3 regions of the Allobosea beijingensis genome follow, and region 1 is predicted to be linked to each of the others. Evidence: riboswitches for the same ligand, from Rfam matches in the RefSeq annotation. Region 1 holds a riboswitch; each other region holds the start of a gene.
The links. Region 1 has a riboswitch for thiamine pyrophosphate ahead of Q9235_RS25215 (LuxE/PaaK family acyltransferase). Riboswitches for the same ligand answer to the same signal wherever they lie in the genome.
Positions count from the first base shown of each region.

Region 2: it holds a riboswitch for thiamine pyrophosphate, as region 1 does, so the genes downstream of both, thiO (glycine oxidase ThiO) here and Q9235_RS25215 (LuxE/PaaK family acyltransferase) in region 1, are expected to answer to the same signal.
Region 3: it holds a riboswitch for thiamine pyrophosphate, as region 1 does, so the genes downstream of both, thiC (phosphomethylpyrimidine synthase ThiC) here and Q9235_RS25215 (LuxE/PaaK family acyltransferase) in region 1, are expected to answer to the same signal.

Region 1 is NZ_CP132359.1:5,240,359-5,243,626, forward strand. It holds gene Q9235_RS25210 (acyl-CoA reductase) at 1-790, opposite strand, end outside; gene Q9235_RS25215 (LuxE/PaaK family acyltransferase) at 796-1,872, opposite strand; TPP riboswitch at 1,960-2,089, opposite strand; gene Q9235_RS25220 (EAL domain-containing protein) at 2,274-3,268, shown strand, end outside.
Region 2 is NZ_CP132359.1:1,042,257-1,045,524, reverse strand. It holds gene Q9235_RS05100 (hypothetical protein) at 453-668, opposite strand; tRNA gene Q9235_RS05095 (tRNA-Ser) at 816-906, opposite strand; TPP riboswitch at 1,123-1,223, shown strand; gene thiO (glycine oxidase ThiO) at 1,298-2,293, shown strand; gene thiS (sulfur carrier protein ThiS) at 2,277-2,474, shown strand; gene Q9235_RS05080 (thiazole synthase) at 2,476-3,246, shown strand; gene Q9235_RS05075 (thiamine phosphate synthase) at 3,261-3,268, shown strand, end outside.
Region 3 is NZ_CP132359.1:2,691,493-2,694,760, reverse strand. It holds gene thiC (phosphomethylpyrimidine synthase ThiC) at 1-1,314, opposite strand, end outside; TPP riboswitch at 1,392-1,496, opposite strand; gene Q9235_RS12980 (hypothetical protein) at 1,568-1,765, opposite strand; gene Q9235_RS12975 (hypothetical protein) at 1,814-2,092, opposite strand; gene Q9235_RS12970 (OmpA family protein) at 2,204-3,157, opposite strand.

The DNA of each region.
Region 1 (3,268 bases):
CGCCGAAGCCGATCTTGTGGCCATGCGGCAGGAAGCGCGTGGTGATCGGCAGCTTGGCGCGCAGCGCCGTCAGGGTCTTGTTGCCGCCATACGTCATGACGGTTTCGGCCTCGCGCAGGAAGATCGGCTCGGTGGTCGCCTCGCCGCCCTTCCACCAGGTGATGGCGAGGCATTCGCCGATCTCGGGATCGACCTCTGCGAGCAGGCTGGCGAACCATCCGGCCGTCAGCGGCTCGGCCGAGGCGAGCTTGCCGATGCTGCCGGCCTTGACCAGCAATCCGCAGATCAGGCTCCAGAGCGAGAGCGCCGGGACATTGCCGGCCCAGACATGCAGCAGGAGCTGCGGACCATGAGCGCGCAGATAACCGCCCTTGGGCGTCGGCTGGAAACCGTCGAGCACGGCGGGATTGGCGAAATCCTCCGCCAGGAAGCGCTGGAGCTGCGGCTTGCGGAAGGTCTTGAGATAGCCGGTCAGGCCGAGGCGCACCGTCTCGCGATCATAGCCGGTGACGATCGGCAACAGGTGCTCGGCCTTGCGCCGCAGCGGGTGCGTGCGATCGAGCAGGCGCGCGATGGCGGCATCGATCGCGGCGACGATGCGGGCCGTCTCCATCCGCTTCAGCCGGGCGCGGGCATTGTCGCGCACATGCGCGCAGAGCGTTGCCGCCTGCGCTTCGTCGAGTTCCGGCAGCGCGATGACGGCACTCTCGCCCCAGGCGCTGTGGCTGACTTCGCGCCAGCGCAGTGCTTCGCGATTCAGGCCCGGCAGGTGGCCCGCATGCTCGATCACCGTGGTCAGCCCCGTGCTGCCGCGAGGAATTCGGCGACCGCGACCGAGCAGCCCTTCGAGGCCTCGCCATCGACGCGGCCGAGCAGCTTGAACCCGCCGGGCACGATCTCGCCGGCATCCTCGGTCAGGATCGCCGCGACGCAGTTGAAATGGGCGAGGTCGTGATGGACGATCACGCCGCGCTGGCCTTGAGGCAGGTCAGCCCCGGTCAGCGGATCGACCACGCGGCTGCGGATCCAGTGTGGTCCGGATTTCACGGACGGGCAGACGGCGTTGCCGTCGTCATAGAGCTGCGAGCTGAGCTCAGTCATCCCGTACATGTTGATGCAGGACGCGCGCGGCACGCCGAAGGCGCTGGCGAGCCCGTCATAGAACTCGTCCGGTCCCAACTCGCGCGACTGGCCCTTGAAACCGCCGGTATCGAGGATGCGGCTGCCTTCCGGCAGGGCGAAGCGCCGGCCGCTCGCGGCGAGCGCGTCCAGCACGGGCACGAAGGAATAGCTCGCGCCAAGCAGGGCGTAGGGCTCGCCGCTTGTCTCCGCTTGCTCCAGCGCCGACAGAAGCCCGTCCAGGTCGAGCCCGGCCGAATTGATGAAGGTCTCGGAATCCGCCGTGCCGCATTCGCGCTTGGCGAGTGAGAGATAGGTGGCGAGCGAAGAATTCGGCAGCTCCGTCTCGTTCGGGAAGAGAATGCCCATGCGGATGCGCTCGCGGCCCTGCATGAAGCGCGCGCGGAAATTCACCAGCATCGAGCGCTTCCAGACGTCGAGCGTCGGGTGATAGCTGCGGCCGCGAATGCCTTGCGTCGTGCCGCTGGTCATGAAGACGTGGCTTGCCTGCTCAGGCGGGCTGCAACTCAGCGTCAGGTCCTTGAAGGCGGTGATCGGTACGGCCGGGATAGCGCGCCAGTGCCGGACGGAAAGCGGCGTGCGGCCGCGCTGCAGGCAGAAGCGCTTATAGGGCTCGTTGTTGCGGAACTGATAGGCGAAGACCTTGAGCGCCATCGCCTCGAATTCGGCTTCCGACGCGTCGGGAAGCGCGATGAACGCCGATAGCGCCGCGATGATCTCGGCTTGCGTCACTTAAACCCACTCCGTTCGGACGCGCGGCCAGGCCGGGAGCGTCGATCGCTGGAGGATCACGAGCGCAAGCTGGAATCAGGGCCTGTGACGGCCGCATGTCCCGCATCCCTACGCCGGTATGATCCGGATCAGGTTCGGAGGGTCACCGCGTTGCTTGGGCTCGAAAGCCCGGCCGGCGGAATCTCAGCCTCCTAGCGAGGCCCCCCTGGGAACGGATGCAGATGACGAGCGGCGGGCCCCGCTGTCAAGCGATAACGATACGACGTCACGGCGATGGCAGAGATCGACGCGGCGGGCCGTCGGGAAGAAGCCAATTCCGGTTTTGCGGGGATTGCGCTATGCCGCACATGCGAACAGCAATCCACGAGTTGCCATGAAGAGGCGGCTCCAGGGAGTGACCGATGAAGATCGTAATGGTTGGGTCTGGCTATGTGGGGTTGGTCTCCGGGGCTTGCTTTGCGGATTTCGGGCATGACGTGGTGTGCGTCGACAAGGTCGAGGCCAAGGTCGCGGCGCTGAAGCGCGGCGAGATCCCGATCTTCGAGCCCGGCCTGTCGGAACTGGTGCGCAGCAACGCGGCGGCGGGGCGCCTGTCCTTCACCACCGATCTCGCCGGGCCCGTCGCGGACGCGGATGCGGTGTTCATCGCGGTCGGCACGCCCTCGCGCCGCGGCGACGGCTTCGCCGATTTGTCCTATGTCTATGCCGCGACCCGCGAGATCGCCGGGGCGATCCAACGGAAACGGCGGCAACAACGGCAACGGGAATGGGAACAGCGGGAACGGCAACGGAAACGGGGGCAACAACGGCAACGGGAATGGGAACAACGGGAACGGCAACGGAAACGGGGGCAACAACGGCACCGGGAATGGGACCAACGGGAACGGCAACGGAAACGGGGGCAACAACGGCACCGGGAATGGGACCAACGGGAACGGCAACGGAAACGGGGGCAACAACGGCACCGGGAATGGGACCAACGGGAACGGCAACGGAAACGGGGGCAACAACGGCAACGGGAATGGGAACAACGGGAACGGCGGCAACAACGGGAACGGGAACAACGGGAACGGCAACGGAAACGGCAAGAAGTAGCCAGGCTGGCTTCCGGCGCACGGGGGAAGAAGATGTCGCGTCTGCGTATCCACCTGCTGGTCGGGATCGTGCTCTCTGCCCTCGTGCTGTCAGGCGGGCATGGCTGGCTACGGGAACGACTGATCGATCTGCGCTACGGTCTGCTGACCCGGCCCGCCTCCGCCACTATCGCGCTCGTTGAAATCGATCCGCCGTCGATCTCCGCAATTGGGCAGTGGCCCTGGCCGCGCAGCGTTCACGCTAAGCTGCTGCAGGCGCTCGAAAAGGCGGGTGTCAGCGATGTCGTCTTCGACGTGGATTT
Region 2 (3,268 bases), 1.4 Mb from region 1:
ATTTGAGTCCTCTAGACGGCTGCCGGCACCCGCAATTATGTCTTCATAAAAAATGGGGGACACCATGGCTGATGACACTGTTGCTGCTCACAGAGTGCTAGGATTCCAAGTCGGACAAGGACCGAATGAGGTTGTGGTCAAGCTTGAGTTGGCAGTCCGATCAGGCCCGGCCTCGCGGATCGCAATTGCCCTTGGTCCGAAGGCTGCCGCCGAACTAGCCAAGCAGTTGGGAGAGGCGAGCGCTGCCGCCGCGATTGCAAAGACGCCGACCAGCTTCAGACAATAGGTAGAGCGCCATGGAGTTCATCGCGGGAACGATTGTGGGCGCCTTCGTCGTATGGGCGATCATGCGTCCGGCAGCGCGAGCGCACCTTTCACCGAGAGGTCAGAACGGCCTGCCAAAGACGGACGGCTGGAAAGCCACCTACATCCGCCGACGCTAGAAGCAACGTCTAGGGTCGCTCGCGATAGCGCTCCAATGCCGCGCGCTTCAAGTTCTCTTGATCGAGCGCCGCATGGGCGAGGCCAGCGATGATGTGGGCGAGGCGGGTTCGCTCGCGCTCCACATTGAGCGGCGGCACGTCCGGCTTGATCTCGGCCCACACCGCTTCCAATGCGGCCTGAGCAAGCGCCAGATCGCGAGAATCAGTCAGCGATGAGAACGGCACACCTTCCCCCTATGTGTCCGCATGATTTTAGGGATGCTGGGAGAGGGCGCAAGCCGGCGCAGCGCTACACAAAAGCACTCACACTTTTGCTACATAATCGCTCACAACTTCCAAGCTAAGCGACTGAAAAATAAAAGGAAAAAAGAGTGGCGGAGACGGAGGGATTCGAACCCTCGATACCCTTGTGGGGTATGCTCATTTAGCAAACGAGTGCCTTCAGCCTCTCGGCCACGTCTCCGGCGAGAGGCTCTATGCCCGATTGCAGAGCCGTTTGACAAGCCTTGTCGGCAACTTCCTTTGCCTCTCTTGTGCATGCGTCCGAAGGGCTCGCCGAGCACTCCGTTGGTAAGGGAGAGCTTGAGAACGCCGGAGCTGCCATCGCAGGGCTGGAATTGCCGCAAGAGAGCCTTGCGCCGGCTCGCCTTGCTCCGCTGCCGGGCAACCACTAGATTGAAGCCGTCCGTTGGGGTGCCGAGAGGCTGAGAGGCGTGTTCGCGCCAACCCATCGTACCTGATCCGGGTAATGCCGGCGAAGGGAACGGTCTTCGGCAGACACCGTGCTCGTGCCCCAGGCCGCTGCCTTCCCGGGAGCAGGGAAGACTATGACAGCGGAACGCCCTCAGTCGGGCTTGAACATCGCAGTGGTCGGAGCCGGCGTCGTCGGCCTGGCCTGCGCGGCGGAGTTGCTGGCGCGCGGTGCGCAAGTCACCATCCATGAGCGTGGCCCGCGCGTCGGCGCCGAGGCCTGCTCCTGGTTCGCCGGCGGCATGCTCGCGCCCTGGTGCGAGGGCGAGAGCGCCGAGGAGCCGGTGATCCGGCTCGGGCAGCAGGCCGCCGACTGGTGGGAGCGCCATGCCGGCGGCGTCGTACGCAGTGGCACGCTCGTCGTGGCGCCGAGCCGGGATCGCTCCGAGCTGCGTCGTTTCGGCCAGCGCACCAGCCATTTCGAGGAGATCGATGGCGAGGCCATCGCCGGGCTCGAACCCGATCTCGCAGGACGTTTCTCGCGCGGGCTGTTCTTCGTGGGCGAAGGCCATCTCGATCCGCGCCAGGCGATCGCCGCTTTGGCCGAGCGGCTGGTCGCGAACGGGGCCGCGATCCATTTCGACCGTGCCGTGGAACCCGCCGATCTCGATGCCGATATCGTCCTCGACTGCCGGGGGCTGGCGGCGCGTGATGTCCTGCCCGATCTGCGCGGTGTCAAGGGTGAGATGCTGCTGCTGCGCAGCGACGAGATCCGCCTGTCGCGGCCGGTTCGGCTGCTGCATCCGCGCATCCCGCTCTATATCGTGCCTCGTGCCGACGGGCTGTTCATGGTCGGCGCGACCATGATCGAGAGCGGCGAGCGCCGCCGTGTCTCCGCCCGCGCCATGCTGGAATTGCTCGGCGCGGCCTATGCGCTGCATCCGGCCTTCGCCGAGGCGGAGGTCGTCGAGATCGGCACCGATGCCCGCCCGGCCTTTCCGGACAACCTGCCGCGGCTGACGCGCCGCGGCCGGGTGATCCATGTCAACGGGCTCTATCGTCACGGTTTCCTGCTGAGCCCCGCCATGGCGCGGATGGCGGCGGAGGCCGTGCTTAACCCGCAAGCCAGACCGGAGATGCTGCATGACCTTGCTGCTTAACGGCGCGCCCCAAACCGTCGCGGCCAAGACGCTGGCCGAGGCGCTGGCCGAACTGGGCTTTGGCGGCCGCATCGTCGCGACCGCGGTGAACGGCGATTTCGTGCCGGCCCGGAAGCGCGCCGAGACGGCTCTGAGCGAGGGCGACCGTATCGAGATCGTAGCCCCGATGCAGGGAGGCTGAGATGGCGTCCTTCTATGGCTTCGAACCGCAGAACCCGCTTTTCCTGGGTACGGCGCAATATCCGTCGCCGGCCATTCTTGCCGAGGCGGTGAAGCGCTCCGGCACTGAGGTCGTCACCGTCTCGCTGCGCCGGGAATCGGCGGGTGGGTCCGGTCAGGGTTTCTGGGCGCTGATCCGCGAGCTCGGCGTCAAGGTTCTCCCCAACACGGCCGGCTGCCACACCGTCAAGGAGGCGGTGACCACCGCGCAGATGGCGCGCGAGGTCTTCGGCACGGACTGGATCAAGCTCGAGGTGATCGGCGAGGACGACACGCTCCAGCCGGACGTGATCGCGCTGGTCGAGGCCGCACGCATCCTGAGCCGTGACGGCTTCAAGGTCTTTCCCTACACCACCGAGGATCTCGTGATTGGCGGGCGCCTGCTCGATGCCGGCTGCGAGGTGCTGATGCCCTGGGGAGCGCCGATCGGCTCGGGCAGGGGGCTCAACAACCCCTATGGCCTGCGCAGCATGCGCCAGCATTTCCCGGATATCCCGCTCGTGGTCGATGCCGGAATCGGCCTGCCCTCCCATGCCGCGCAGGCGATGGAGATGGGCTATGACGGCATCCTGCTCAACACCGCCGTCGCCAAGGCCGGCGATCCCGCTGCGATGGCGGAAGCTTTCGCGCTCGCCATCCGCGCCGGCCGCCAGGCTTTCGCCGCGCAGCCGATCGAGGCGCGCGACATGGCCGCTCCCTCCACGCCCGTCATGGGCAAAGCCTTCCTGGCCTGAAAGACCCGTCTCCCATGAAGCT
Region 3 (3,268 bases), 2.5 Mb from region 1:
GTCCATGTTCTCCTTGATCTTGTGCATCGGCACATGGCCGGGGCCCTCGATCATGACCTGACAGCCCTTGTCCCAGGCGATCTTGGTGAGTTCGCCCAAGGTCTCCAGTTCGGCGAACTGGGCCCGGTCGTTGGCATCGGCGATCGAACCCGGACGCAGGCCGTCGCCGAGCGAGAACGAGACGTCGTAGCGCCGCATGATCCCGCAGATCTCGTCGAAGCGCTCGTAGAGGAAGCTCTCCTTGTGATGCGCCAGGCACCAGCGCGCCATGATCGAGCCGCCGCGCGAGACGATGCCGGTGACGCGATTGGCGGTCAGCGGAACGTAAGGCAGGCGCACGCCGGCATGGATGGTGAAATAGTCGACGCCCTGCTCGGCCTGCTCGATCAGCGTGTCCTTGAACACCTCCCAGTCGAGCTTGATCGGATCGCCGCCGACCTTCTCCAGCGCCTGATAGATCGGCACCGTGCCGATCGGGACCGGCGAGTTTCTGAGGATCCAGGAGCGGATATTGTGGATGTTGCGGCCGGTGGAGAGGTCCATCACCGTGTCGGCGCCCCAACGGATCGCCCAGACCAGCTTCTCGACCTCCTCGGCCGCGCCGGAGGTGACGGCGGAGTTGCCGATATTGGCGTTGATCTTGACCAGGAAATTGCGGCCGATCGCCATCGGCTCCAGCTCGGGATGGTTGATATTGGCCGGGATGATGGCGCGGCCGCGCGCGATCTCCTCGCGGACGAATTCCGGCGTGACGAATTCCGGCACATTGGCGCCGAAGCTCTCGCCATCGGCATGGCGCTCGCGCGCGCCTTCGAGCATGGCGGCGCGGCCGAGATTCTCGCGATGCGCGACATAGATCATCTCGGGCGTGACGATACCGGCCTTCGCGAATTCGTACTGCGTCGTGAGCTGGCCGGGCCTGGCTTGCAGGATCGGACGTTCTGCCGGGCAAGCGGGCACGAGCTGCTCGGCCGAGATGTTGCCGTTATCGGCTGCGGTGACGGCACGGCCCACGACCACATCGAAGCCGCGCGCATCGAGCCAGGCGCGGCGCGGCTGGACGAGGCCGGCGTTGAGGTCGATTTTCGCGTCGGTCTCGGTGAAGGGGCCTGAAGGGTCGTAGAGGCGCACCGGCGGCTCTGCATCGGTCGTCAGTACGACCTCACGGAAGGGCACGCGCATCTCGGGATGCTCGGGCGCCGCGACATAGATCTTGCGCGAGCCGATGATCGGCCCGGTCGTCACGCCGGTCGGGGCCGAGAATTTGGGCGCGGTCTTGACGCTGTTCTTCTGAGGTTTGGTGTGGGCATTCATGGGGATCTCCTCCTTGGTAAAGGTCAGGAGATCCGGCGTCGAAGCGGTTCAAGCGCTGTGATGCGGGTGCAGGCCAAGGCCGCGCCGCGTTCCAGTCCCTCCGCCGGTATGACCCGGATCAGGTTCGATGGGTTCGGCTTCGAAAGCCGTCTCAGCCCTTTCGGGCACCCCTCGGAACGCAGACGAGGTTAGGCGCAGCGCCGCCGCTTGGCAACGGGCTCAGCGAAGCTCCCATAGGATTGGAAGGAATGGCTCAGGCGGTCCGGTCGACCAGCATGCCCTGCCCGGCCGGCAACGTCGCTTGCGTCTGCTCGACGTTCTGCTGGAGCATGGCGAGGAGCCCCTGCTCGGCCTGCGCATTCTGCCTGAGCATCTCGATGGAGAGCGCCTGCTGCGTCGAGGCTGCCTGCATCGTCAGGATGTTGGTGGCGAGGGAAACGGCGTCGCTCATGGCGGGCACCCTAGCCCGGCAACCCTACCAAATCCTCAACCCGGTCGCTCAAGGTGCAATGATCGAAGGCACCGGCTTCGGCATCGGCAGGTCGCGGTCAGGCCTGACAGGTGTCTGCGCCTTGTCCTCGCTGGTGCCGCGCTTCTCGTCGCGGGGCGCGGCGCTATTGGCCGCCGGCGGGCGGGCGGCCTCTCCCGATCGCGGCGCCAGCGGCACGCCGGGCGCCCGTTGCTTGGTCGGAGGCGAAACAGTCTGCGCCTGTCCGGGCAAAATTGCCGGTGAGCTAGCGATCAGTGATCCGGCCAGAACCAGAACAAACTTTTTCATGACGGCATCTCCCTTCGGCCATTCCTCCGGAAACGAAACAGGCGCAGGAAACGACTGTTCCCTGCGCCTGCGGAAGAGCGGTGCCGCCTGGAAAGCGGCTCGACCCGATCGCTACTGGTTCTGGCCGCTCAGCAGCGGCGTGATGCGCCGGAGCGTGACGCGCCGGTTCTCGCGTGTGGCCTCCTGCGTGTTCACCTTCAGATATTGCTCGCCATAGCCCTGGGTCGTCAGGTTCTCCGGCGGAATCTGGAAGTCGCGCGTCAGGATCTCCGCGACCGATTGGGCACGCCGGTCGGAGAGCGAGAGATTGTCGACATCGGCGCCGACCGCGTCGGTGTGACCCTCGACGAGGAAGACCTCGTTCGGCGAGCGCTGCAGGGCGCGCTTCACCGAATCCGCGATCACAGAGAGGCGGCGCCCCTGATCGGCCCCGACCTGCCATGAGCCGGAGTCGAAATTGATCGTGTCGATATCGACGCTGCGCATGCGGGCGCGCAGGTCCGGCGAGTAGCGGACCTCGTCCAGCGTGTAGCGGCGCGGGATCGCGGCGATCGGCGGAGCCGTGATCGTCTCGTAGATCAGGTTCTCGTCGGCCCGGTCCGCGTCGACGATATAGCGCTCGCGCGGGATCGGCAGCGGCGGCGGCGGCAGCACGACGACATCGTCGGCGAAGCGCCCCGGACGGTCCCGCAGCGTGTTGTCGATGATGATCACCTCGCGGTTGTCGCGGTCGACGCGGGTGCGGCGGATCAGCCGGCCCTCCTCGTCCGTGACGGTGACGATGCGCGTGCCGTCCGGCCGCTCGAAGACCGTGCGGTTCTCGTCGCCGCGGCGCTCGGAACGGCCCTGCCAGCCGAGATCACGGAAGCGCTGGTCCTCGTCGCGGCGGATGATGGCACGGCCGTCATCGTCGCGGATGATGGTGCGGCCGGGCTCGCGGATGACGGTGACGTCACCCTCGCGCCGTTCCTCGCGGCGACTGCGGATATCCTCGAAGCGCTGCGCCCCTTGCGTCGCCATGATGCCGCCGAGGACGCCGGCGCCGAGGCCGATCGCACCGGCCACGCCCGGCGAGATGCCGCCACGGCGGCCTTCACGCTGAGGCGGCTGGCCGGGAGGTCCGGCAGGCGGCTGCCCCGGAGCCGCGCCGGGCTGCGCCGGAGTGGCAGCGCCAGG